Regions from separate parts of the Chromobacterium rhizoryzae genome, predicted to be linked through region 3. Evidence: predicted binding sites of a transcription regulator. Region 3 holds the regulator's gene; each other region holds the start of a gene.
The links. The regulator NrdR, encoded in region 3, represses ribonucleotide reductase genes. The targets are predictions, from matches to a motif close to AAANACNATATATNGTNTTT.

Region 1 (6,958 bases), 1.1 Mb from region 3:
ATGATGCAGGCGAACACGATCAGGGATTTGAGCAGCTTCTGGTCGTTTTCCAGCGTGCCGGTCTTGAAGGCCGGGTCGCACAGTACATCGATGAAGGGGATCAGGAATTCATCTTTGTCGCGGATGGATTTGATTTCGTTGTAGGCGTTGAAGACTTCGCCTTCGTCCAGGCCCAGGCTTTCCACGATGTATTGGTAGGCGTGGGTGTGGATGGCTTCGTCAAAGGCCTGGCGCAGCAGGAACTGGCGGCATTCCGGGCTGGTGATCTGGCGGTAGGTGCCCAGCACGATGTTGTTGGCGGCCAGGGAGTCCGCGGTCACGAAGAAGCCGAGGTTGCGCTTGACGATGCGCATTTCGTCTTCGGTCAGTTGGCCGGTTTTCCACTGTTCAATGTCACGCTGCATGTTCACTTCTTGCGGCATCCAGTGGTTGGCGCATTGGGCCAGGTATTTTTCCCATGCCCATTTGTGTTTGAAGGGCACGAGCTGGTTGACGTCGGTGGTGCCGTTGATCACTTTTTTGTCCACCACGTTGACGCGGCCGGCGGCGTTGGCGCCCGCGGAGGGGGCGGCCGGTTTGGTTTCGATGGTGTCGTCAAAGTTCAGCATTAAGGGCTCCTGTCTGGATTTACTCCGCGTCCGGCGCGGTGATTTGGGGCGGCAGCGGCTGCTTGTCGCCAGCCAGGCTGGGGCTGAGCGGCAGGCTGCTTTTGCGCAGTATTTGTATCTGGCGCGGCGCGGCGGCGATTGCCGGCACCGGGTCCAGGTCCACGTGCAGGCTGCCCAGTTTGCGGTAGCCTGCGTCTTTGCCATTTTCGCCATGGCGGGCGATACAGAATGCGGTGGCGCTCATGAGCGGCGTCCTTTCAGAAGCGCAGCTGTTGGCTGAGGCGGTGGATCAGCTGGCGTTCGCTGCTTTCCTCCTGCTCCACCTGGCTGCCGCGCGGCTGCCGCAGCTTCAGCAGCTGGCGGTATTGCCGGTTGGCTTGTTCTATGTCTTGCTTGAGCAGCTCTATTTGCTGCTGCAGTTCTTCCGGCTGGCAGTACACCACCAGCGCGTCCGCTTCCACCCAGGCTTTGCGCCATACTTTCTGGCGCGGCAGGCGGCGGGCTTCGTTGAACAGGTCCTTCCATTCGCAGGGCGGGGCCTGGTTCAGCGTCAGGTACATATTGAACAGCACAAACTGCTTGTCGGGGTTGTGGGTTCTTTGTTCGCAAAACCCGTTGATCCGGATGTTTTCAAACGTTTGCATCTGACCTCCTGCTGAAGCCTGGCTTGTGGCGGCGGGGCCGTGGGCCTCGTCTTCCTGGAACCCGCTCAACACCCGCCGCGCTTGCTTGCTTGGCCTTGAGCTGTTTCCGTCGCCCGCATCGCGGGCCGGCGGCGTTTCCATCCCGAAGCCGCCTGAGGGCAAGCGGCTTGAGGCTGGGCGCTACTTACTGCTGCGGCGCGTCCTGGTACTGGACCAGGCCGTAAATCTTCCACTGGCCGTCCACCCGTTTCAGGTGGTAGCCGGTGCAGTATTCCCAGGCCGGCTGGTCCTGGCGCTGCACAATCCAGCGCACGCGGGCGCTGGCGGCGTCTTCGCCAAAATTCAGCACGCTGTCCAGCTGGTGGCTGGCGCTGAGAAAGCCCTGGCTGCGGTACCACGCCAGCAAGGCGGTGGTGGTGTCGCGCAGCGATGCCATGTCTTCCCAGCTGCTCAGGTCTCCCTGGTGGATGGCGGTGAAGGGCACGGTGAAGTGCGCGGTCACTTGGGGTACATCCAGCTGGCTGTAGCCAACGGCGTAGCTGTTGAAAAATTCCTCTATGTTCATCCGGTTTCCCCTGGTTTTGTGTGTGTGCGGCTTCCCTTGCCCTTACGGTCTGGCGCGGGTTGTTGCTGCGTTCCCCATTGGCCAGCCGTCTGGACGGGCAGGCGGCTGGCCAATGGGTGGGGCGGCCGGATTACGGGGCCATGTCACAGCCGGCTGTGTGCAACGGGCTGTGAGATGGAGCCTGGCCGGGGCCAGGCTGGGGGTTAAGTGCTTGTCGTTACTTACGGCGGTGATCTATTTCCTTGGCGACGCCTTTAAAAGGCTCTCCTTGCTTGCTGTCGATAAACTGACCATTACCCGTGTCTCGCTTCACCCAAGAGTCAGTTTTGGGGTTGTGAACCTGAGTCCGATCTTTCACAGAGCCTTGGCGATAGTCTTTGCCGGTATTTGTTGCCATTCGAGTTCTCCTGCCCAGTTGGATTGAAAAATACAAATGTCTAAATAACAAACGACTGCAATCTAACCTTTATTACCAAGTGCCCCGAAGCAACGGTGGGGCACTTGGCGTTTCACACCTTACTGGCAGCTCTCGCAATCCGGGTTGTCGATGCTGCAGAACTTGGCGTCGGTGGCCGGGGTATTGTCCACCATGGCTTCCGGAGCCGCGGCCGCTTGGCTGTGGCTGTTGGACACCGCGTTCAGCTCGCCGCCGCGGCCGGTGGATTTCTCGGCGCTGGTGGCGGCCAGGGTGCGCAGGTAGTAGGTGGTTTTCAGGCCGCGCAACCAGGCGTGCTTGTACAGTTCGTCCAGTTTCTTGCCGGAGGCGCCCGCCATGTACAGGTTCAGGGACTGAGCCTGGTCGATCCACTTCTGGCGGCGGGAGGCCGCTTCCACCAGCCAGCGCGGGTCCAGTTCAAAGGCGGTGGCGTAGATGGCTTTCAGCTCGGCCGGCACGCGGTCGATTTGGCCCAGGCTGCCGTCAAAGTATTTGAGGTCGGCTACCATCACTTCGTCCCACAGGCCGGCGGCTTTCAGATCGCGCACCAGGTATTCGTTGGTGACGGTGAATTCGCCGGACAGGTTGGATTTGACGAACAGGTTCTGGTAGGTCGGCTCAATGCTCGCCGATACGCCGATGATGTTGGCGATGGTGGCGGTGGGCGCGATGGCCAGGCAGTTGCTGTTGCGCATGCCGTGGGTTTTCACGCGTTCACGCAGCGCGTTCCAGTCCATGCGTTCGCTGCGGTCCACTTCCAGGAAGCCGCCGCGTTCGGCCGCCAGCAGGTTGATGCTGTCGTGCGGCAGGATGCCGCGGTCCCACAGGCTGCCCTTGTAGGACGGGTAGCGGCCGCGTTCTTCCGCCAGTTCGGTGGACGCCCAGTAAGCGTAGTAGGCCACCATTTCCATGGATTCGTCGGCAAACTCCACCGCGGCGTCGGAGCCGTAGGCCACGCGCTTCTGGTGCAGGCAGTCCTGGAAGCCCATGATGCCCATGCCCACCGGACGGTGTTTCAGGTTGGAGTTGCGAGCCTTCTTCACCGGGTAGAAGTTGATGTCGATCACGTTGTCCAGCATGCGCAGGGCGATGCGGATGGTGCGCTGTAGTTTTTCGGAGTCCAGGCCGCCGTCCGCCTTCAGGTGGGCGGACAGGTTGACGGAACCCAGGTTGCAGACCGCGATTTCGTCCTCATTGGTGTTGAGGGTGATCTCGGTGCAAAGGTTGGAGCTGTGCACCACGCCCATGTGCTGCTGCGGGCTGCGGATGTTGCACGGGTCCTTGAAGGTCATCCACGGGTGGCCGGTTTCAAACAGCATGGTCAGCATTTTGCGCCACAGGGACAGCGCCGGGATGCGCTTGTACACCTTGAGCTCGCCGCGCTCGCCCATGGCTTCGTATTCTTTGTAGCGCTTCTCGAAGGCCGCGCCGTACAGGTCGTGCAGGTCCGGGGCTTCGGACGGGGACAGCAGGGCCCAGTCCGCGCCTTCCATCACGCGCTTCATGAACAGGTCCGGAATCCAGTTGGCGGTGTTCATGTCGTGGGTGCGGCGGCGGTCGTCGCCGGTGTTCTTGCGCAGCTCCAGGAATTCTTCAATGTCCGCGTGCCAGGTTTCCAGGTAGGCGCAGACGGCGCCTTTGCGCTTGCCGCCCTGGTTCACCGCCACGGCGGTGTCGTTGACCACTTTCAGGAAGGGCACCACGCCTTGGGATTTGCCGTTGGTGCCCTTGATGTGGGAGCCCATGGCGCGCACGGAGGTCCAGTCATTGCCCAGACCGCCGGCAAACTTGGACAGCAGGGCGTTTTCCTTGATGCCTTCGTAGATGCCGTCCAGGTCGTCGGCAATGGTGGTCAGGTAGCAGCTGGACAGCTGGCTGCGACGGGTGCCGGAGTTGAACAGGGTGGGGGTGGACGACATGAAGTCGAAGCTGGAGAGCACGTTGTAGAACTCGATGGCGCGCTCTTCGCGGTTCACTTCGTTCAGCGCCAGGCCCATGGCCACGCGCATGTAGAAGGCCTGCGGCATTTCGATGCGGTTGCCGTCCACGTGCAGGAAGTAGCGGTCAAACAGGGTTTGCAGGCCCAGGTAGCCAAATTTCAGGTCGCGGTTGGCGTCCAGCGCGGCGCCCATTTTTTTCAGGTCGTATTCGCCCAGTTTTTCATCCAGCAGTTCGGCGTCGATGCCGTTCTTGATGAAGGTGGGGAAGTACAGCGCGTACTGCTTGGCCATTTCTTCCTGGCTGACGGCTTCGCCCAGGATTTCCAGGCGGATGTTGTTCAGCAGCAGGCGGGCGGTCACGTAATCGTAAGCCGGGTCCTGCTCAATCATGGAGCGGGCGGCCAGGATGGCGGATTTGTTGACTTCGTCTTCGCTGACGCCGTCGTAGATGTTCTTCAGGGTTTCGCTCAGGATGGCGTCGATATCGATGCCGGCCAGGTTCTGGCTGGCGGATTCGATGGTGGCGCGCAGGCGGGCGATGTCCAGCGGCAGCTTGCGGCCGTCTTTACGCACCACGTTGATCTGCACCTGGGTCAGCGCTTCGCCGCGGGCGGCGCGCTCTTGGGCGCGCTGTTCGCGGTACAGCACGTAGGCGCGGGCTACATCATGCTCGCCAAAGCGCATCAGAGACAGTTCCACTTGGTCCTGGATGTCTTCGATGTGGATGGCGCCGCCTTCCGGCTTGCGGCGCATCAGGGCGCTGGCCACTTGTTCGCTCAGCTGGGCGACTTTTTCGCGCAGGCTGGCGGAGGTGGCGCCTTGATGGCCCATGACGGCCAGGAAGGCTTTGGTCATGGCGATGGAGATCTTGACGGGCTCGAACGGCACCACCGCACCGTTGCGACGGATGGTTTTGTACTGGCTGAAATCGGCCTTGGGCGCGGCTGCGCGGCCGAGTTCTGCGGCGGTCTGCCCTTCAAAGGTGGTCAATTGCATGTAGCCCTCGATAAGGTGGGTGGTTGCGTCCTTCCGTTGCTGCGTTTCCCGAGGGGCAGGCCGGCTGTGGACAAATCTGTTGAAAAGCTGTGCGCGAGCTGTGGGTAAACACAATATGTATTGTTTGTAGCTCGCGGAACACCCAAATTCTAGTGTTGAGTATGGGGCAGTACAAGTCTTGACAGCGGAAGATTTAATGGCTGTTTTGGCGCGGACGAGGGGCGAAAGCCCGTGGTTGTTGGCTTTGCGGGGCCTGAGATTTTTTTTGGCCGGCCGACACATTTCACTCTGTAGGCAGGAAACCTTGCTGAAACAAGCCGCAGCGGGGAGGGCGGCGCGGGCCACTAGATGTTGTGGATTTGCATCAGGGCGCGGACGGCGTCGCGCTGGCGGAAATTGGTGCGTAATTGGTGTGTTGGGTTTTTGGCCTGTCCGACCGCGCGGTCAATAAAAAGCCCCGCGGGCGGCGGGGTTGTGGGGAGGGTGGCTTAGAACCTGTTTACGATCTGCTGCGCGTCGGCGATACGGCGTTGAAACCGGATTCGAAATGCTCATGTACCGTATGTACACTCCGCTTTCTCAGCCGTTTTCGCCTTGTCTCGCTCTTGCTCGCGAGATCGTAAACACGCTCTTAGATCGTAAACAGGTTCTTACTCCAGCCAGATCAGGCTGGCCATACGTCCGGTCTGGCCGTCGCGGCGGTAGGAGAAGAAGCGAGCTCGGTCTATCACCGTGCATTCTTCGCCGCCGTAGATCTGTTCCACGCCGGCGGCGTTCAGGCGCTGACGCGCCAGCGCGTAGATGTCGGCCAGGAATTTGCCGTCGCCGATATCGCTGAAGGCGGTCGCGGCGGCAGGGTCGCGTTCCATGAAGGCGGCGCGCACTTCCGCGCCCACTTCAAAGGCGTCCGGGCCGATGGCGGGGCCCAGCCAGGCCATCAGCCGCGCCGGGCGTTCCTGGCAGGCGGCCACGGCGGCTTCTATCACGCCCTCGCACAAGCCGCGCCAGCCGGCGTGGGCGGCGGCCACCACCGTGCCTTCGCTATTGCACAGCAGGAGCGGCAGGCAGTCCGCGGTCATCACCGCGCACACCGCGCCGGGCTGGCGGCTGAAGCTGGCGTCGGCGTCCGGCGGCTGGGCGCCCACCTCGGCCGCGTTCAGCACCGTCACGCCGTGCACCTGGTTCAGCCAGGCCGGCTCCGCCGGCAGTTGCTGGCGCAGCAGCGCGCGGTTGGCGGCCACGGCGGCCGGGTCGTCGCCCACGTGCTGGCCTAGGTTCAGGCTGTGGAAGGGCGCGGCGCTGACGCCGCCGTTGCGGGTGGTGATCAGGGTGCGCACATTGGGCGGCGCCGGCCAGTCGGCCTCCAGCCAGTCCGGCGCTTGTTCGGCGGGCAGCTCAGCGGACATAGATCACCTCCACGTCGCCGTCGTCTTCATCGTCCTCTTCGTCCCAATCCTCGTCTTCCGGCTCGTCCTGCAATTGCGGCAGCGGCGCGGCGTCGGCGGTGTCGCCGTCTCCGCGCAACACGTCCAGCAGGTGGCGCAGGTCGTCCGGCAGCGGGGCTTTCCAGTTGCGTTCTTCGCCGCTGGCCGGGTGCACCAGGGTCAGGGAGTAAGCGTGCAGCGCCTGGCGGCCCAGCGTCTTCACCACGGCGGCCACGCCTTCGTCCATCTTGTGGCGCAGGTTGCCGTAGACCGGATCGCCGGCCAGCGGGTGGTTGGCCTCGCGCATGTGCACGCGGATCTGGTGGGTGCGGCCGGTTTCCAGCT
Region 2 (6,958 bases), 2.1 Mb from region 3:
CTCTTCTCCGCCAGCGCCGGCAGCAACTCGCCCAGATAAGCGTTGCCGGCCACCACCAGGAAGCGGCAACTGACCTCGCCGCCGGCGGTCTCCACCCGCACCCGGCCGCCCGGATGAATCTTCAAGACCGCCGACTGCTCGAAGATCCGCCCGCCCAGCGACTCCAGCGCCGCCGCCTCGCCCAAGACCAGGTTCAGCGGATGGATATGCCCCCCCCAATTGTCCAACAAGGCGCCGGCGTACTGGTCCGACGCCACGATGCCGCGCATGCCCTCTCGGTCCACCAGTTGCAGGCCGGTATGGCCGTAGCGCTCCCACAGCCGCTTCTTGGCCGCCAGCTCGTCCAGCTGCTTCTGAGTGAAGGCGGCGAACACATTGCCGGTTTTCAGATCGCACTGAATGCCGTATTGCGCAATGCGCTCGCGGATGATGCGGCCGCCTTCGAAAGCCATCGCGCCCAGCGCCTCGGCCGCCGCCCTGCCGTGCCGCCGCTCGATCACGTCCATGTCGCGGCTATAGCTGTTGACGATCTGCCCGCCGTTGCGGCCCGACGCGCCCCAGCCCACCCGCGCCGCCTCCAACACCGCCACCTGATAACCGCGCTCCGCCAGATGCAGCGCCGCGGACACCCCGGTATAGCCGGCGCCGATCACGCAGACGTCCACCTGCTCCGCCCCTTGCAAAGATGGACGCTCCGGCGACGGATGGGCGGATGCGGCGTAATAAGAGCTCGTGTGTTCCAGTCTGGCCGGCGCGTTCATGGCTGTCTCCTTGGCGAAGCGAACGCGGAGCGTCCGTTCATGATTGGTATAAAAATACAATACACGCGCTCATTATATTTAACAACACCTGGGAGAAAGGATGGGTCGCGGCGACAAAAAAGACATGAAAAAAGCCAGCGCAAGCGCTGGCTTCGGGTTCAGACGGAGACGGGATCAGATCGCGTTTTTCTGGGCCGCCTTGCGCTTGGCGCTCAAGTCCAGGCCCGGCAGGTCCGCCATGATGTCCGGATGGTCGGCCAACTTCTCCACCACGAAATCAACGAAGACCCGGGTACGCGGCGCGATGTGGTCGCGATGCGGGAAACAGATGTAGATAGAGCGCTCCAGCGACACCATATCGGTCAGCACCGGCTCCAGTTCGCCGGAGCGGATCAGATGCACCACCTCATGGCCCGGCAACTGAGCCACGCCCATGCCCAGCCGCGCCAGCTCGGCCACCGCCTCCATCTCGTTCAGCGTATACGTGCCGTTGACCTCCAGCGGAATCCGCTCGCCCTTGCGGTCGAACTCCCACTTGAACAGACGGCCGGACGTGGGGAACTGGAAGTTGATGCAATCGTGGTTGCTCAACTCCTCCGGCGCGCTCGGGCGGCCGTGCAAATCCCAGTAGCCGGGCGAAGCCACCACATAGAGCGGCATCTGCGCCAGATTGCGCGCCACCATGCGGCTGTCCGGCATCATGCCGGAACGCACGCCCACATCGTAGCCGTCCTCGATCAGATCGCTGAAATGATCGTCCAGGCCGAAGAAGACCCGCACCTTGGGATAGCGCTCGCAGAACTCGCCCATGATGGGCAGGATGAAACGCCGGCCAAAGGAGTTGGGCATGCTGACCCGCAGATGGCCGGCCGGCTCGTCGCGGCTGGCTTTCAACTGATTGATCGCCGAATCCAGATTGTTCACCGGCCCGCGGCACTGGGCGTAGAAACGGCGCCCGTCCTCGGTCAGCGTCAATTGGCGCGTGGTGCGGTTGAACAGGCGAACCTCCAGTTCCTGCTCCAGCCGGGCGATGCTCTGGCTGATAGCGGCCGGCGATACGCCCAGCTTGCGCGCGGCGTCGGAGAAACTGCCGTTTTCCGCCGTGGTCATGAAGACCATCAATGCTTTTAAGGTGTCCATAATCAGGGATGTTCCAGGCTCGGCATCGCCTACCCTTCACGCCCGGACGGACGCCCTGGATTTGACAATGCTGATAACATTATTAAGTAGTATCTCTTTAAAAAGGGTACACCATACCCTTTGATGATTAAAGAAGAACTTGCAAATTGTTGTGAATGCATCTTCATGGACAAATCCACGCCAGGAACAGAACCGACCGCAGCTTCCCCACTGCACCGCTCGCGGAGCGCACTTTGTCATATAGTTTTACAGCTTAGTTGAAAATACATTGCCCTATTTTCTATGCAATCCAAGTATGCACCTGATTCAGTCTGAATGCCATGAGTTTGTTGCAACAGACTCAATGAAACAGCATCAAGTTGGCAACAATATGCCGCAGCCCCGCCCGCGTCGCCCTTGAGCGCCACAGCCGGCCCCAATCCAGCATAAGTCATGCGCTGTCGCAAACAACATGACATTGCGCTCCCAATGGCCAGGTTTTCGCCCCGGAATCCAGCCTTCGCCGTCGTCAAAAGCGCCTCGCTTGATCCGCGTCAAGTTATCGCCACCTCAGCCACACAGCGCACAAAACACAATTTATAGTGGCGCTCATTCGATAACTTCACTAGATATAGAAATGAGCACAGCCTCCGCGCCCACCGCCATGGTGGATGCCATCTCCGCGATCGACGAATATCTGGACCGGGCCGACTGGCGGGTCAACGCCAACGCCAATCAGGGCTACAGCCTGGGCGGCCTGATTCTCAACATCGCCGGCAAACTCACCGCCAATTACTGGCTGGAGCGGGTGCTGGCGCCGGAAGCCGCCCTCGCCCACCGCCAAGGCGATCTTCACATCCACGATCTGGACATGCTGTCCGGCTACTGCGCCGGCTGGTCGCTGCGCACCCTGTTGCAAAATGGCTTCAACGGCATTCCCGGCAAGGTGGAATCCGCACCGCCGCGTCACTTGTCCTCCGCCTGCGGCCAGATCGTCAACTTCCTCGGCACCTTGCAAAACGAGTGGGCCGGCGCCCAGGCCTTCAGCTCCTTCGACACCTATCTGGCCCCCTTCGTCAAAAAAGACGGGCTGAGCTACGCGGACGTGCGCCAGTGCGTCCAGGAACTGATCTACAACCTCAACGTGCCCAGCCGCTGGGGCACCCAGACCCCGTTCACCAATCTGACCTTCGACTGGACCTGCCCGGACGACATCGCCGAGCAGATTCCAGTGATAGGCGGCGAGGAAATGAGCTTCCGCTACGGCGATTGCGCGCGCGAAATGGCGATGATCAACCGCGCCTACATCGAAGTGATGCTGGCCGGCGACGCCAAGGGCCGCTCCTTCACCTTCCCGATTCCCACCTACAACATCACCCGCGACTTCGACTGGCACGGCGAAAACACCGATCTCTTGTTCGAGATGACCGCCAAATACGGTCTGCCCTATTTCCAGAACTTCGTGAACTCCGACCTGGAGCCGCAGATGGTGCGCAGTATGTGCTGCCGGCTGCAATTGGACTTGCGGGAACTGCTCAAGCGCGGCAACGGCCTGTTCGGCAGCGCCGAACAAACCGGCTCCGTCGGCGTGATCACCGTCAATTGCGCGCGTCTGGGCCACCGCTTCGCCGGCGACTACGCCGCGCTGCTGGCCGAAACCGACCGCTTGCTGGAATTGTCCCGCGACGCGCTGGAGAAAAAACGCGGCGAAGTGCAAGCGCGGATAGACGACGGCCTCTACCCCTACACCCGTCACTTCCTGGGCTCGCTGCGCAATCATTTCAGCACCATAGGCGTCAACGGCATCAATGAAATGATCCGCAACTTCAGCGGCGACCGCATCGACATCACCAGCGAGGAAGGCCACCAACTGGCCTGCGACTACCTGGATCACATCCGCCAGCGCATGGTGGAGTTCCAGGAAAGCACCGGCCACCTGTACAACCTGGAAGCCACCCCGGCGGAAGGCACTACCTACCGCTTCGCCAAGGAAGACCGCAAACGCTACCCCGGCATCCTGCAGGCCGGCAGCGACGCCCATCCTTATTACACCAACTCCAGCCAATTGCCGGTGGGCTTCACCGACGACCCCTTCGAGGCCCTGCAGCGCCAGGAACAGCTGCAGCGCAAATACACCGGCGGCACCGTGCTGCACCTTTATATGACCGAGGCGGTCAGCAGCGCCGACGCCTGCCGCGAACTGGTGCGCCGCTCGCTATCCCGCTTCCGCCTGCCCTATATCACGGTCACCCCGACCTTCTCGATCTGCCCCAAGCACGGCTATCTGTCCGGTCACCATGAATTCTGCCCGCGCTGCGACGCGGAACTGCTGGCGCGCCAGCCTTCATAAGCCCTTAAGAAAGGAAAGCTCATGACTCCCCCACCCACCTCCCCGGCCAAGACGCCGCCCCGCTCAACGACGAACAGCGCACCCGCTGCGAAGTCTGGACCCGCGTAATGGGTTATCACCGCCCGGTGCAGTCTTTCAATATCGGCAAACGCGGAGAATTCGACGAACGGGTCTGCTTCAGTGAACACGCCGCCCGCTGACCCCGCAGCAGCCCGCATCGGCGGGCTGACGCCGTTCTCCAGCTGCGACTGGCCGGGCAAACTGTGCGCCGTGGTCTTTCTCGCCGGCTGCCCCTGGCGCTGCGGCTATTGCCACAATCCCCACCTGCTGCGGCGCCAAAACGGCGAAACCCGCTGGCCGGACACCCTGCGCTGGCTGCAAAGCCGGATCGGCCTGCTCGACGGCGTGGTGTTCTCCGGCGGCGAACCGCTGCAGGAGCCGGCGCTGCCGGCGCTGCTGGAACAGACCCGGGCGCTGGGCTTCGCCACCGGCCTGCATACCGGCGGCGCGTATCCGCAGCGCTTGCGGCGGGTACTGCCGTTGCTGGATTGGGTCGGCCTGGACATCAAGACCGATTTCGGCGCCTATCCGGCGCTGACCGGCTTGCCCCGCAGCGGCGAGCAGACCGAGGCCTCGCTGCACTGTTTGTTGCAAAACAACAGCAATTTTGAATGTCGCAGCAGCATACATCCGCACTGGCACAATGAGATCCAACTGGCCGCGCTGGCGCGGCGGCTGGCGGCGCTGGGCGTCGCCGACTATCACTGGCAGCAACTGCGTCCGCCGCCCTCCTTCGCCCTGCCTCCAGCCCCGGCCGGCTGGCCCGCGCCGCAACTGATAGAAGAGATCGCGCCTTTGTTCCAGCGCTTCAGTTATCGGGAACACTGACAGAAGGTCCAGTTTTCCAAGCTTGTCCCGGCGTCTTCCTTATGACGCCCCAACTTCCCGCCTAGTTTGTCCCCCGCCAAATAGCACCAAATAAGTCATTGATCAATATAATTATTTCTACTTACGGATTTTTGGACAGGCAATTTGTTATAATGTCGGCGACGAATGCAACAGTCGCTGTTCTTGGCACCAGAACAAGGAGTTAGCGCTTCCCATGCCTTTTGCATGTGGGCTACTATCCAGCAGCGTAAAACCACAAGATCAAGAAAGATTTGCTCATGGTCATCTCAAATTCCGCGATAGCACGGCCGCTGCCCAGCGGCTTGTCCGCGAGTCAGCAATGGACGTTGCTGGAATGGATTCACCTTGCCGGACAAATCGAAACCGAAGCCGAGCTCAGGGGGTTTCTGGACATGTTGCTCAGCCAGGCGCCTTCCGAGCACATGGTGCTGGCGCTGGGTCGCATCAACCAGCACCAGCAGATTCAGCGGCTGGAGCGGGTCTTGAATGTCAGCTATCCCACGGAATGGCTGAAGCATTACATGGAGGAAAACTACGCCCAGCACGATCCCATCTTGAAGATCCATCTGGGCAGCGGACCGGTGCAGTGGCAAGAGCGCTTCAGCCGTGCCAAGGGCAAGGAAGAACGCAAGTTCATCGCCGAGGCCGCCACCGTAGGATTGGAAAGCGGCGTCACCTTCAGCGCCGCCTCCAAACGCAATAATCTGGGTTGCATTTTCTCCGTCAGCGGCAAAGACGCCAGCTCCGACCCCAATCTGGTCGCCATGCTGGAATGTCTGACGCCCCACTTGCACCAGGCTGCGGTGCGCATCGCCAATCTGGCCCCGGCCACACCCAGTTCCATGCCGCTATCGCAGCGTGAATACGATATTTTCCACTGGATGAGCCGCGGCAAGACCAATTGGGAAATCGCCACCATCCTGGACATCAGCGAACGAACGGTGAAGTTCCACGTCGCCAACGTCATCCGCAAGCTGAACGCCAACAATCGCACTCACGCCATCGTGCTGGGCATGCACTTGTTGCCGCCTCCCGGACTCCAGGTCAGCGATTAGCTGCGGGCCGGCCAGCTTAAGCCCACGCGGGAGCATGCGCACGGTCGTATTCCAACCAGGAACGGACGCACTCTCTTGGCGCAGCGACTTCCCGTCGCAGCGACTTGATGAACTCCGGATCAGCCTGCTCCCAGTCAAAGCAGCCCGCAACCGACATCACTCCGCCGTCCAGCGGTCTTGGCACGCCCACCGGCTGTATCGGAAACCCCATCCGGGACAGATGCCGATAAAAAGACGGCTCCACCACGAAATAAAGCCAGCGCACCTCGTTGGCGCGCGACCACTCCCATAAGCTCAGATACAACAAGCGCGCAATCGCTCTCGTCTCACGGCCGGAAATCGTCTTGCCCACCGCGAAGCGAGTGATTTCCCCACAACCCGCGCCTTTGCGGATGCGCTCCCCAGGCGCCAGCAAACGGGCAAACTCCCGCTCGATCATGAAGGGCTGATCGCCTGGCGTGAAACGCGCCGACCCCACCACTTGCTGCTGCGCAATCACCGCCAGATTGTCGGAGAACGCGTCGTAATCATCCAGGTCCAGGCCGTCCGGCCGCGGCGGCACCCAACCCAGTTGCACGCGAAACACCTGGTGGCGGAACTTCAGCAAATCAATTTCATAAGACGTCGCGCTGACCTTCTCCATCAGCAAACCATCCAACTCCAGTGGAAAGAAATGAGCCATTTTATTTTCTCCAATCATCAAGTTACCGGCACGGGCACTGTAAGAGCAGGACTGAACCGGGAAATCTGACCAAATGGACAGG
Region 3 (6,958 bases):
AGGCCTGCACCCGCGCCGGCCGGCTGCGGCCCGGCGGCGTCAGGATGTAGAGCGCGATCGGGTCCACCTGCCAATCCATCATCACGGTTTCCAGCTCGCCGGCCTGCAAGTCCCGCCAGGCCAGGAATTCCGGTTGCAAGGCCAGGCCCAGGCCGGCGCGTAGCGCCGGCGTCAGCGCCTCGGCGTTGTTGACCCGCAGCGATGTAGGCATTTCCAGCGCGAATTCGCCTTGCTCCGCGTGGCGAAAGCGCCAGAACTCGCCGCCGGGCGCGTTGCTGTACAGCAGCGCGCGATGCGCGGACAGCTCGCGGGGATGGCTGGGCCGGCCGTGGCGCGCAAAATACGCCGGCGAGCCCACCAGCAAGATGCGCACCGAGCACAGGCGGCGGGCCAGCAGGCTGGAATCGGCCAGCGAGGCGATGCGCAGCGCCAGGTCCAGGCGCTTGGCCACCAGGTCCACTTGCTCGTCGCTGAAATGGAAATCCAGTTCCACTTCCGGGTGCCGCGCCATGAACTCCGGCAGCAGCGGCGCCAAGTGAGACAGCCCGAAGGACATCGGCGCGGTCACCCGCACCGGCCCGCGCAAGCTGGAGGATTGCTCGGCGATGTCGGCCTCCACCGCCTCGCCTTCCGCCAGGATGCGGCTGGCCCGCTCCAGCGCGGCGTGGCCGGCCTCGGTCAAGGACAGCCGCCGCGAGCTGCGGTGCAACAGCATGGTTTTCATCCGGGCTTCCAGGCGGGAAATCGCCTTGGACACCGTGGCCTGGGACAGCGTCAGCTCCGCGGCGGCGCGCGCGAAGGAGCCGCATTCCGCCACCTTGGCGAAAATCGCCCAGGCTTCCAGATCGGGCAGTCGTTTCATAAATAGGCAGGAGTTGGATAGATTGATTCCAATTTTAGCGTTCAAAAATCAGTATGGCGCATTGATTGCATCAAAAATGGAAAGAATGCTATTCGATCCCTCGGCTTATCAGCCCCTGGCCCGCTGCGTATAGTGGCTGCATCGGACGCGTCGCCGCGCAGGCGGCGCCTCGCCACAATATCGGAGGACCATATGATCGAGCATCGTCCCTTCGCCGCCTTGGGCGGCGCCCATCATGGCTGGCTGGACGCCAAGCACCATTTCTCCTTTGCCGAATACCACGACCCGGCGCGCATGCACTGGGGCGCGCTGCGGGTGTGGAACGACGACGTCATCGCGCCGGGCACCGGCTTCCCTCCGCATCCGCACGCGGACATGGAAATCGTCACCTATGTCCGCGAAGGCGCGATCAGCCACCGCGACAATCTGGGCAACCAGGGCCGCACCGAGGCCGGCGACGTGCAAGTGATGAGCGCCGGCCGCGGCATCGTGCATTCCGAATACAATCTGGAAGCCGTCGACACCCGCATCTTCCAGATCTGGATCATGCCGGAGCGGCGCGGCGGGGACCCGTCCTGGGGCAGCAAGCCCTTTCCCAAGGCGGACCGCTCCGGCGCCTTCGTCGCGCTGGCCAGCGGCATGGACGGCGACGATCAGGCCTTGCCCATCCGCGCCGACGCCCGCGTGCTGGGCGCCACCCTCAAAGCCGGCGAAAGCGCGGACTATCCGCTGGGCGCGGAGCGCCGCGGCTATCTGGTGCTGGCCCGCGGCCGGGCGGAAGTCAACGGCGTGGCGCTGCAAGCCCGCGACGGCGCGGCGATTAAGGATGAAGCGCTGTTGCGCATCGTCGCCAGCGAAGACGCCGAGCTGATTCTGGTGGATAGCCGAGAGTGAGGGAATGAAAGACAAAGCGCCGGGTGTCCGGCGCTTTTTTCAAACCACGCGCAGTTTGCGCGTTGGCGGTTTCTTCGATGATGGTGGGTTGGATTCCACCTTGACTACAGTTCCTTTGGAACAAGCCTCACCGAGATCATGGCTTAGCTTAGCCAAGCTGTGGGCGGTGCTCTGGGACACATAGACCCGCTTCTTGGCATTGGGTGATTTAACGCTGTTTTTCATAGCCGATATACCCCGTATCCTCAAGCCCCGCGTTGTGGATGGCGCTAAAACCCAGTTCTTGTATGAGCAGGTGATTACAGTGACAAACTCTATCATAGAACCTGCCAAGCCCCGGAGCCGGCTTGTAAAAGTACTGCCTTGTTTCAGCTACAAGCCGACTATGGTAGACAACAATTTCAAGTAAATGTTGCCCAAAACTGAAAATTTGGCGGGGGTTGTCCAGGCGCCATGAGGCCGGCTCGTAGATATGGTCGCGGCTGATAGCGTCGGCTCGCATGAACTTTACCAACCGGCTTGTGCGCATATCGGGTTCAAAGTCATGCGCCCAAGTCCGGATAAAGTCACGTACCTCCTGCTCATCGTCTCCAGGCACTTCTCCCGCTAGGCTGGCAAAATACATTAGGTAGCGGTAGGCGCTAAAAACAAATGGCACGACTTCGAAGAAGCCATCGGCATGATGGGCTAAGGGGACACGGTAGATATTCCCCACCCACGCGGAGCGCTGATCCGGCGTGGGCGCACCTGCGAACCACTCCGTGGGCATGGCTTGGTTTTGCTCCAGCCAAAACATTCATCTTTCTCCACTGAGACGAACCATTGGAAGAGGGCGCTTGCCACAAGAGTGAGATGCAAGCAAGGTCGTAGCCCTTGCAAAGCGATCCATGGGCGCTTGGCATTGTTGCTTTATCCAATGCTGGGCTGCAAATCGCTGTGGCTTTGTCCCTTTATCGGTGGGGTGTGGGGGCGATGGAAGTGGCGCGCAGGGGCTTGTCGTTGCCTCTCGCAATTGCTTCACGTTAAGGATTTCGCTCCGGCATTTCGTGTAGAATGCCCGCATCGTTAACCCTTTGATGGATGAGTCAAAGATGTTCGCTGCTGACCAGACGATTGCCAAATTCGACCCCGAACTCGCCGCCGCCATTGCGGCCGAGTGTCAACGCCAGGAAGATCACATCGAGTTGATCGCCTCGGAAAACTACACCAGCCCCGCGGTGATGGAAGCCCAGGGCTCCCAACTGACCAATAAGTACGCCGAAGGCTACCCGGGCAAGCGCTTCTACGGCGGTTGCGAACACGTGGACGTGGTGGAACAGCTCGCCATCGACCGCGTCAAGCAGCTGTTCGGCGCGGAATACGCCAACGTGCAGCCGCACTCCGGCAGCCAGGCCAACCAGGCGGTGTACTTCTCCATCCTGAAGCCGGGCGACACCGTGATGGGCATGAACCTGGGCCACGGCGGCCACCTGACCCACGGCTCCCCGGCCAACCTGTCCGGCAAGATGTTCAACATCGTCGCCTACGGTCTGAACGACAAGGAAGAAATCGACTACGACGACATGGAGCGCGTAGCGATGGAAACCAAGCCCAAGCTGATCATCGGCGGCGCTTCCGCTTACGCGCTGCGTTTCGACTTCGAGCGCATGGGTCAGATCGCCAAGAAATGCGGCGCTTACTTCATGGTGGACATGGCGCATTACGCCGGTCTGATCGCCGCCGGCGTTTACCCGAACCCGGTGCCGTTCGCCGACTTCGTGACCTCGACCACCCACAAGACCCTGCGCGGTCCGCGCGGCGGCATCATCCTGGCCAAGGCCGAGTTCGAGAAGAGCATCAACAGCAATGTGTTCCCGACCCTGCAAGGCGGCCCGCTGGAGCACGTGATCGCCGCCAAGGCCGTGGCCTTCAAGGAAGCGCTGCTGCCCGAGTTCAAGGTGTATCAGGAACAAGTGCTGAAGAATGCCTCCATCATGGCCAAGACCCTGGGCGAGCGCGGCGTGCGCATCGTATCCGGCCGCACCGAGAGCCATGTGTTCCTGGTGGACCTGCGAGCCAAGGGCCTGACCGGCAAGGCGGCCGACGCGCTGCTGGGCCGCGCCCACATCACCGTGAACAAGAACGCGATTCCGAATGACCCGGAAACCCCGTTCGTGACCTCCGGCATCCGCATCGGCTCCCCGGCCATCACCACCCGCGGCTTCAAGGAAGCCGAAGCCATCCAGGTGGCCAATCTGGTGGCGGACGTGCTGGACAACCCGAACGACGACGCGCTGATCGCCCGCGTGGCCGAGCAAGCCACCGCGCTGTGCCATCGTTTCCCGGTGTACTCCAAATAAGCCAAGCTGGTCTCGGCCGCTGAAAGACGCCCCCAGGGGCGTCTTTTTCATGGGCGGGCGATAGCGGCATTAACTTGACTGCGCATTGCTGATAACATCCCTACATTGGAACCCTTAGGATTAAGTCATGAAATGCGCGTTCTGCGGCAATGCCGATACTCAGGTAATCGACTCCCGCGTCAGTGAGGACGGCAGCAGCATCCGGCGGCGGCGGCGCTGCCCGGTGTGCGAGAAGCGTTTCACGACCTTTGAAACCGCCGACGTGCGCATGCCGCAGGTGGTGAAAACCGCCGGCCACCGTTCGGAATTCGACATCGAGAAAGTGCGAACCAGCTTCCTGCGCGCGCTGCACAAGCGCCCGGTACCCACCGCCTTGGTGGACGAAGCGATAGACCGCATCTGTCACAAGCTGCTGCAATTGGGCGAGCGCGAAGTCTCCAGCCGCGAGATCGGCGAAATGGTGATGAACGAACTGGCGCGCCTGGACAAAGTGGCTTATGTGCGTTTCGCCTCGGTGTACCGCAGCTTTCAGGATGTGTCCGAGTTTTCCGACGCCATCAAGGAAATCCAGAAGTCTTCGCATTGACCGACCGGCGGGCGGCTGGAGTAGACTGCTCTATTCTTCCGTCATCGCGGGTGCCCTCCATGGTAGAACCCCTGCCTTCCAATGTTTCGCTGCGCGCGCCGGAGTTGTCCGACGCGCCGGCGCTGTTCGCGCTGATCAACGCCAACCGCGACGCGCTGCGGCCGTGGATGCCGTGGGAGCCCCTGACCCGCTCCGAGGCGGACTCCCGCGCTTTTCTGGAATCCGCCGCCGTCGGCCGCCAGATCGGCAAGGCCTATACTTGGCTGGTATTGCGCGACGGCGCGCTGGCCGGCGTTTGCGATCTGCACGCCATCGACGATTTGAACCGCCACGCCTTCGTCGGCTATTGGCTGGACCGCCGTCAGGTGGGGCAGGGCGTGATGCAGGCGGCGCTGCGCCTGTTGCTGGCCGAAGCCTTCGGCCCCTTGGGTCTGCACCGGGTGGCGATAGACGCGGCGGCGGACAATCATCGCAGCTGCGCGGTGGCGGAGCGGCTGGGCTTCCGCTATGAAGGCGTGCTGCGCGAGTACTTGTTGTTGCAGGGCCGCTATTGCGACGCCAGGCAGTACAGCCTGCTGGCTCAAGAATGGAAGCAATGAATCATGAATTATTCCGCCGATGACCATCGTCACATGCAGCGCGCGTTGCGGCTGGCCGCCGAGGCCACCCGCCGCGCCGCGCCCAATCCGGGCGTGGGTTGCGTGCTGGTGCGCGACGGCGCGGTGATCGGCGAGGGCGCCACCCTGGAAGTGGGCGGCGATCACGCGGAAATCCAGGCGATCAAGGACTGTCTGGCGCGCGGCCTGTCCCCGCGCGGCGCCACCGCCTACGTGACGCTGGAGCCGTGCAGCCACCACGGTCGCACCCCGCCGTGCGCGCGGCGTCTGATCGACGAGGGCGTGGCCCGGGTGGCCGCGGCGATGGTGGACCCCTACCATGAAGTGGCCGGCCGCGGTCTGGCCATGCTGCGCGCCGCCGGCATCGCCGCCGACGCCGGGCTGATGGAGGCCGAGGCGCGGCAAGTGCATCGCGGTTTTCTGTCGCGCGTGGAGCGCGGCCGTCCCTGGGTCACGCTCAAGGCCGCCGCCACACTGGACGGCAAGACCGCCTTGCTCAACGGCCGCAGCCAATGGATCACCGGCCCGGAGGCGCGGCGCGACGTGCATCGTCTGCGCGCGGAACACTGCGCGGTGCTCACCGGCAGCGGCACCGTGCTGGCCGACGATCCGCAACTGACGGTGCGGGAAGTCCCCTGCGAGCGCCAGCCGCTGCGGGTGGTGCTGGACAGCGATCTGCGCACGCGGCCGGAACAGCGCATCTATCAGGACGGCGCCACCTTGCTGGCCACTTGCGATCACGAGGCTGCGCGCTTGGAGCCCTACCGCGCCGGCGCGGAGCTTCTGAGCTTGCCGCGGCTGCCCGACGGCCATGCCGATCTGCCGGCTTTGCTGGCGGCCTTGGCGCAACGCGGCGTCAATATGCTGATGGTGGAAGCCGGCGCCGGCCTCAACGGCGCGCTGTTGCGCGCCGGGCTGGTGGACGAGATCGTCCTCTACCTGGCGCCGTCGCTGGCCGGCGATGCCGCGCGCGGCCTGTTCGCCTGGCCGCCGCTGGAAGACCTGGCCGACAAGCAGCGGCTGAGCATACGCGACGCGCGCATGGTGGGCGCGGATTTGCGCCTGAGCCTGACGCCGGTCTTGGCGGCTGCTCAAGGTCCCGCGAACTAGGGCGAGACAAGGCGAGGATGGCCTCCGCGCTTGGGAAAATGACCGCGTCGCCGCGAATCCCGTCTGGAGTCTGCAACATTTCTGTCCGAAAATAAGAGCAGTTCGCCCGCTGTGCGCATGACGCGTGACGGCGGGCGCGAACGCACGCTCAGGACGGGCCGCCAAGAACGGCTCGCTTTCGCATTCGGGGCAGTCGCGGCATCCGGGAGGGCTGGGGAAAGGGCATGAGCGATTTGAAGGCGGCGCTGGAAGCTTATATGCGATTGTTGGCGCGTCAGGGTGCGCCGGCTCAGGTGATCGACGAAAGGCGTCGCATTCTGGAACTGCTGTTGCCCTGGCTGGACGGCGTCGAGCGCAACGCGGAAGGCTTCCGCGGTCCTTGTGAACGCCTGCTGCAGGCCTGCTCGCCGGACGAGCAGGTGCTGGCGCTGACCTGTACCCGTGAGTTCTATTACTTCTGGCTGGGCGATACCAAGAAAGTGGTGGAGATCACCGCGCGCAGCGGTTTTTCGGTGCGCAATGTGCGGGTGTGGCTGGAGACGGATTGGGA

Region 1: JC616_RS12990 (ribonucleoside-diphosphate reductase subunit alpha) is a predicted target of NrdR. The motif match lies at 5,296-5,315, and genes of this name have one in related genera.
Region 2: JC616_RS03000 (ribonucleoside triphosphate reductase) is a predicted target of NrdR. The motif match lies at 2,469-2,488, and genes of this name have one in related genera.

Annotation. Positions count from the first base shown of each region.
Region 1 covers NZ_CP066126.1:2,859,507-2,866,464, reverse strand. Annotated here, with positions in the region: gene JC616_RS13015 (ribonucleotide-diphosphate reductase subunit beta) at 1-608, opposite strand, end outside; gene JC616_RS13010 (hypothetical protein) at 628-852, opposite strand; gene JC616_RS13005 (hypothetical protein) at 866-1,252, opposite strand; gene JC616_RS13000 (hypothetical protein) at 1,437-1,817, opposite strand; gene JC616_RS12995 (hypothetical protein) at 2,035-2,214, opposite strand; gene JC616_RS12990 (ribonucleoside-diphosphate reductase subunit alpha) at 2,334-5,189, opposite strand; gene pgeF (peptidoglycan editing factor PgeF) at 5,840-6,595, opposite strand; gene rluD (23S rRNA pseudouridine(1911/1915/1917) synthase RluD) at 6,585-6,958, opposite strand, start outside.
Region 2 covers NZ_CP066126.1:645,110-652,067, reverse strand. Annotated here, with positions in the region: gene JC616_RS03010 (NAD(P)/FAD-dependent oxidoreductase) at 1-761, opposite strand, end outside; gene JC616_RS03005 (LysR family transcriptional regulator) at 936-1,901, opposite strand; gene JC616_RS03000 (ribonucleoside triphosphate reductase) at 2,518-4,230, shown strand; partial or broken gene nrdD (anaerobic ribonucleoside-triphosphate reductase) at 4,323-4,430, shown strand; gene JC616_RS02995 (anaerobic ribonucleoside-triphosphate reductase activating protein) at 4,411-5,118, shown strand; gene JC616_RS02990 (LuxR family transcriptional regulator) at 5,397-6,194, shown strand; gene JC616_RS02985 (acyl-homoserine-lactone synthase) at 6,211-6,876, opposite strand.
Region 3 covers NZ_CP066126.1:3,921,531-3,928,488, reverse strand. Annotated here, with positions in the region: gene JC616_RS17760 (LysR family transcriptional regulator) at 1-862, opposite strand, end outside; gene JC616_RS17755 (pirin family protein) at 1,055-1,756, shown strand; gene JC616_RS17750 (hypothetical protein) at 1,965-2,552, opposite strand; gene glyA (serine hydroxymethyltransferase) at 2,848-4,095, shown strand; gene nrdR (transcriptional regulator NrdR) at 4,223-4,681, shown strand; gene JC616_RS17735 (GNAT family N-acetyltransferase) at 4,741-5,280, shown strand; gene ribD (bifunctional diaminohydroxyphosphoribosylaminopyrimidine deaminase/5-amino-6-(5-phosphoribosylamino)uracil reductase RibD) at 5,284-6,408, shown strand; gene JC616_RS17725 (hypothetical protein) at 6,633-6,958, shown strand, end outside.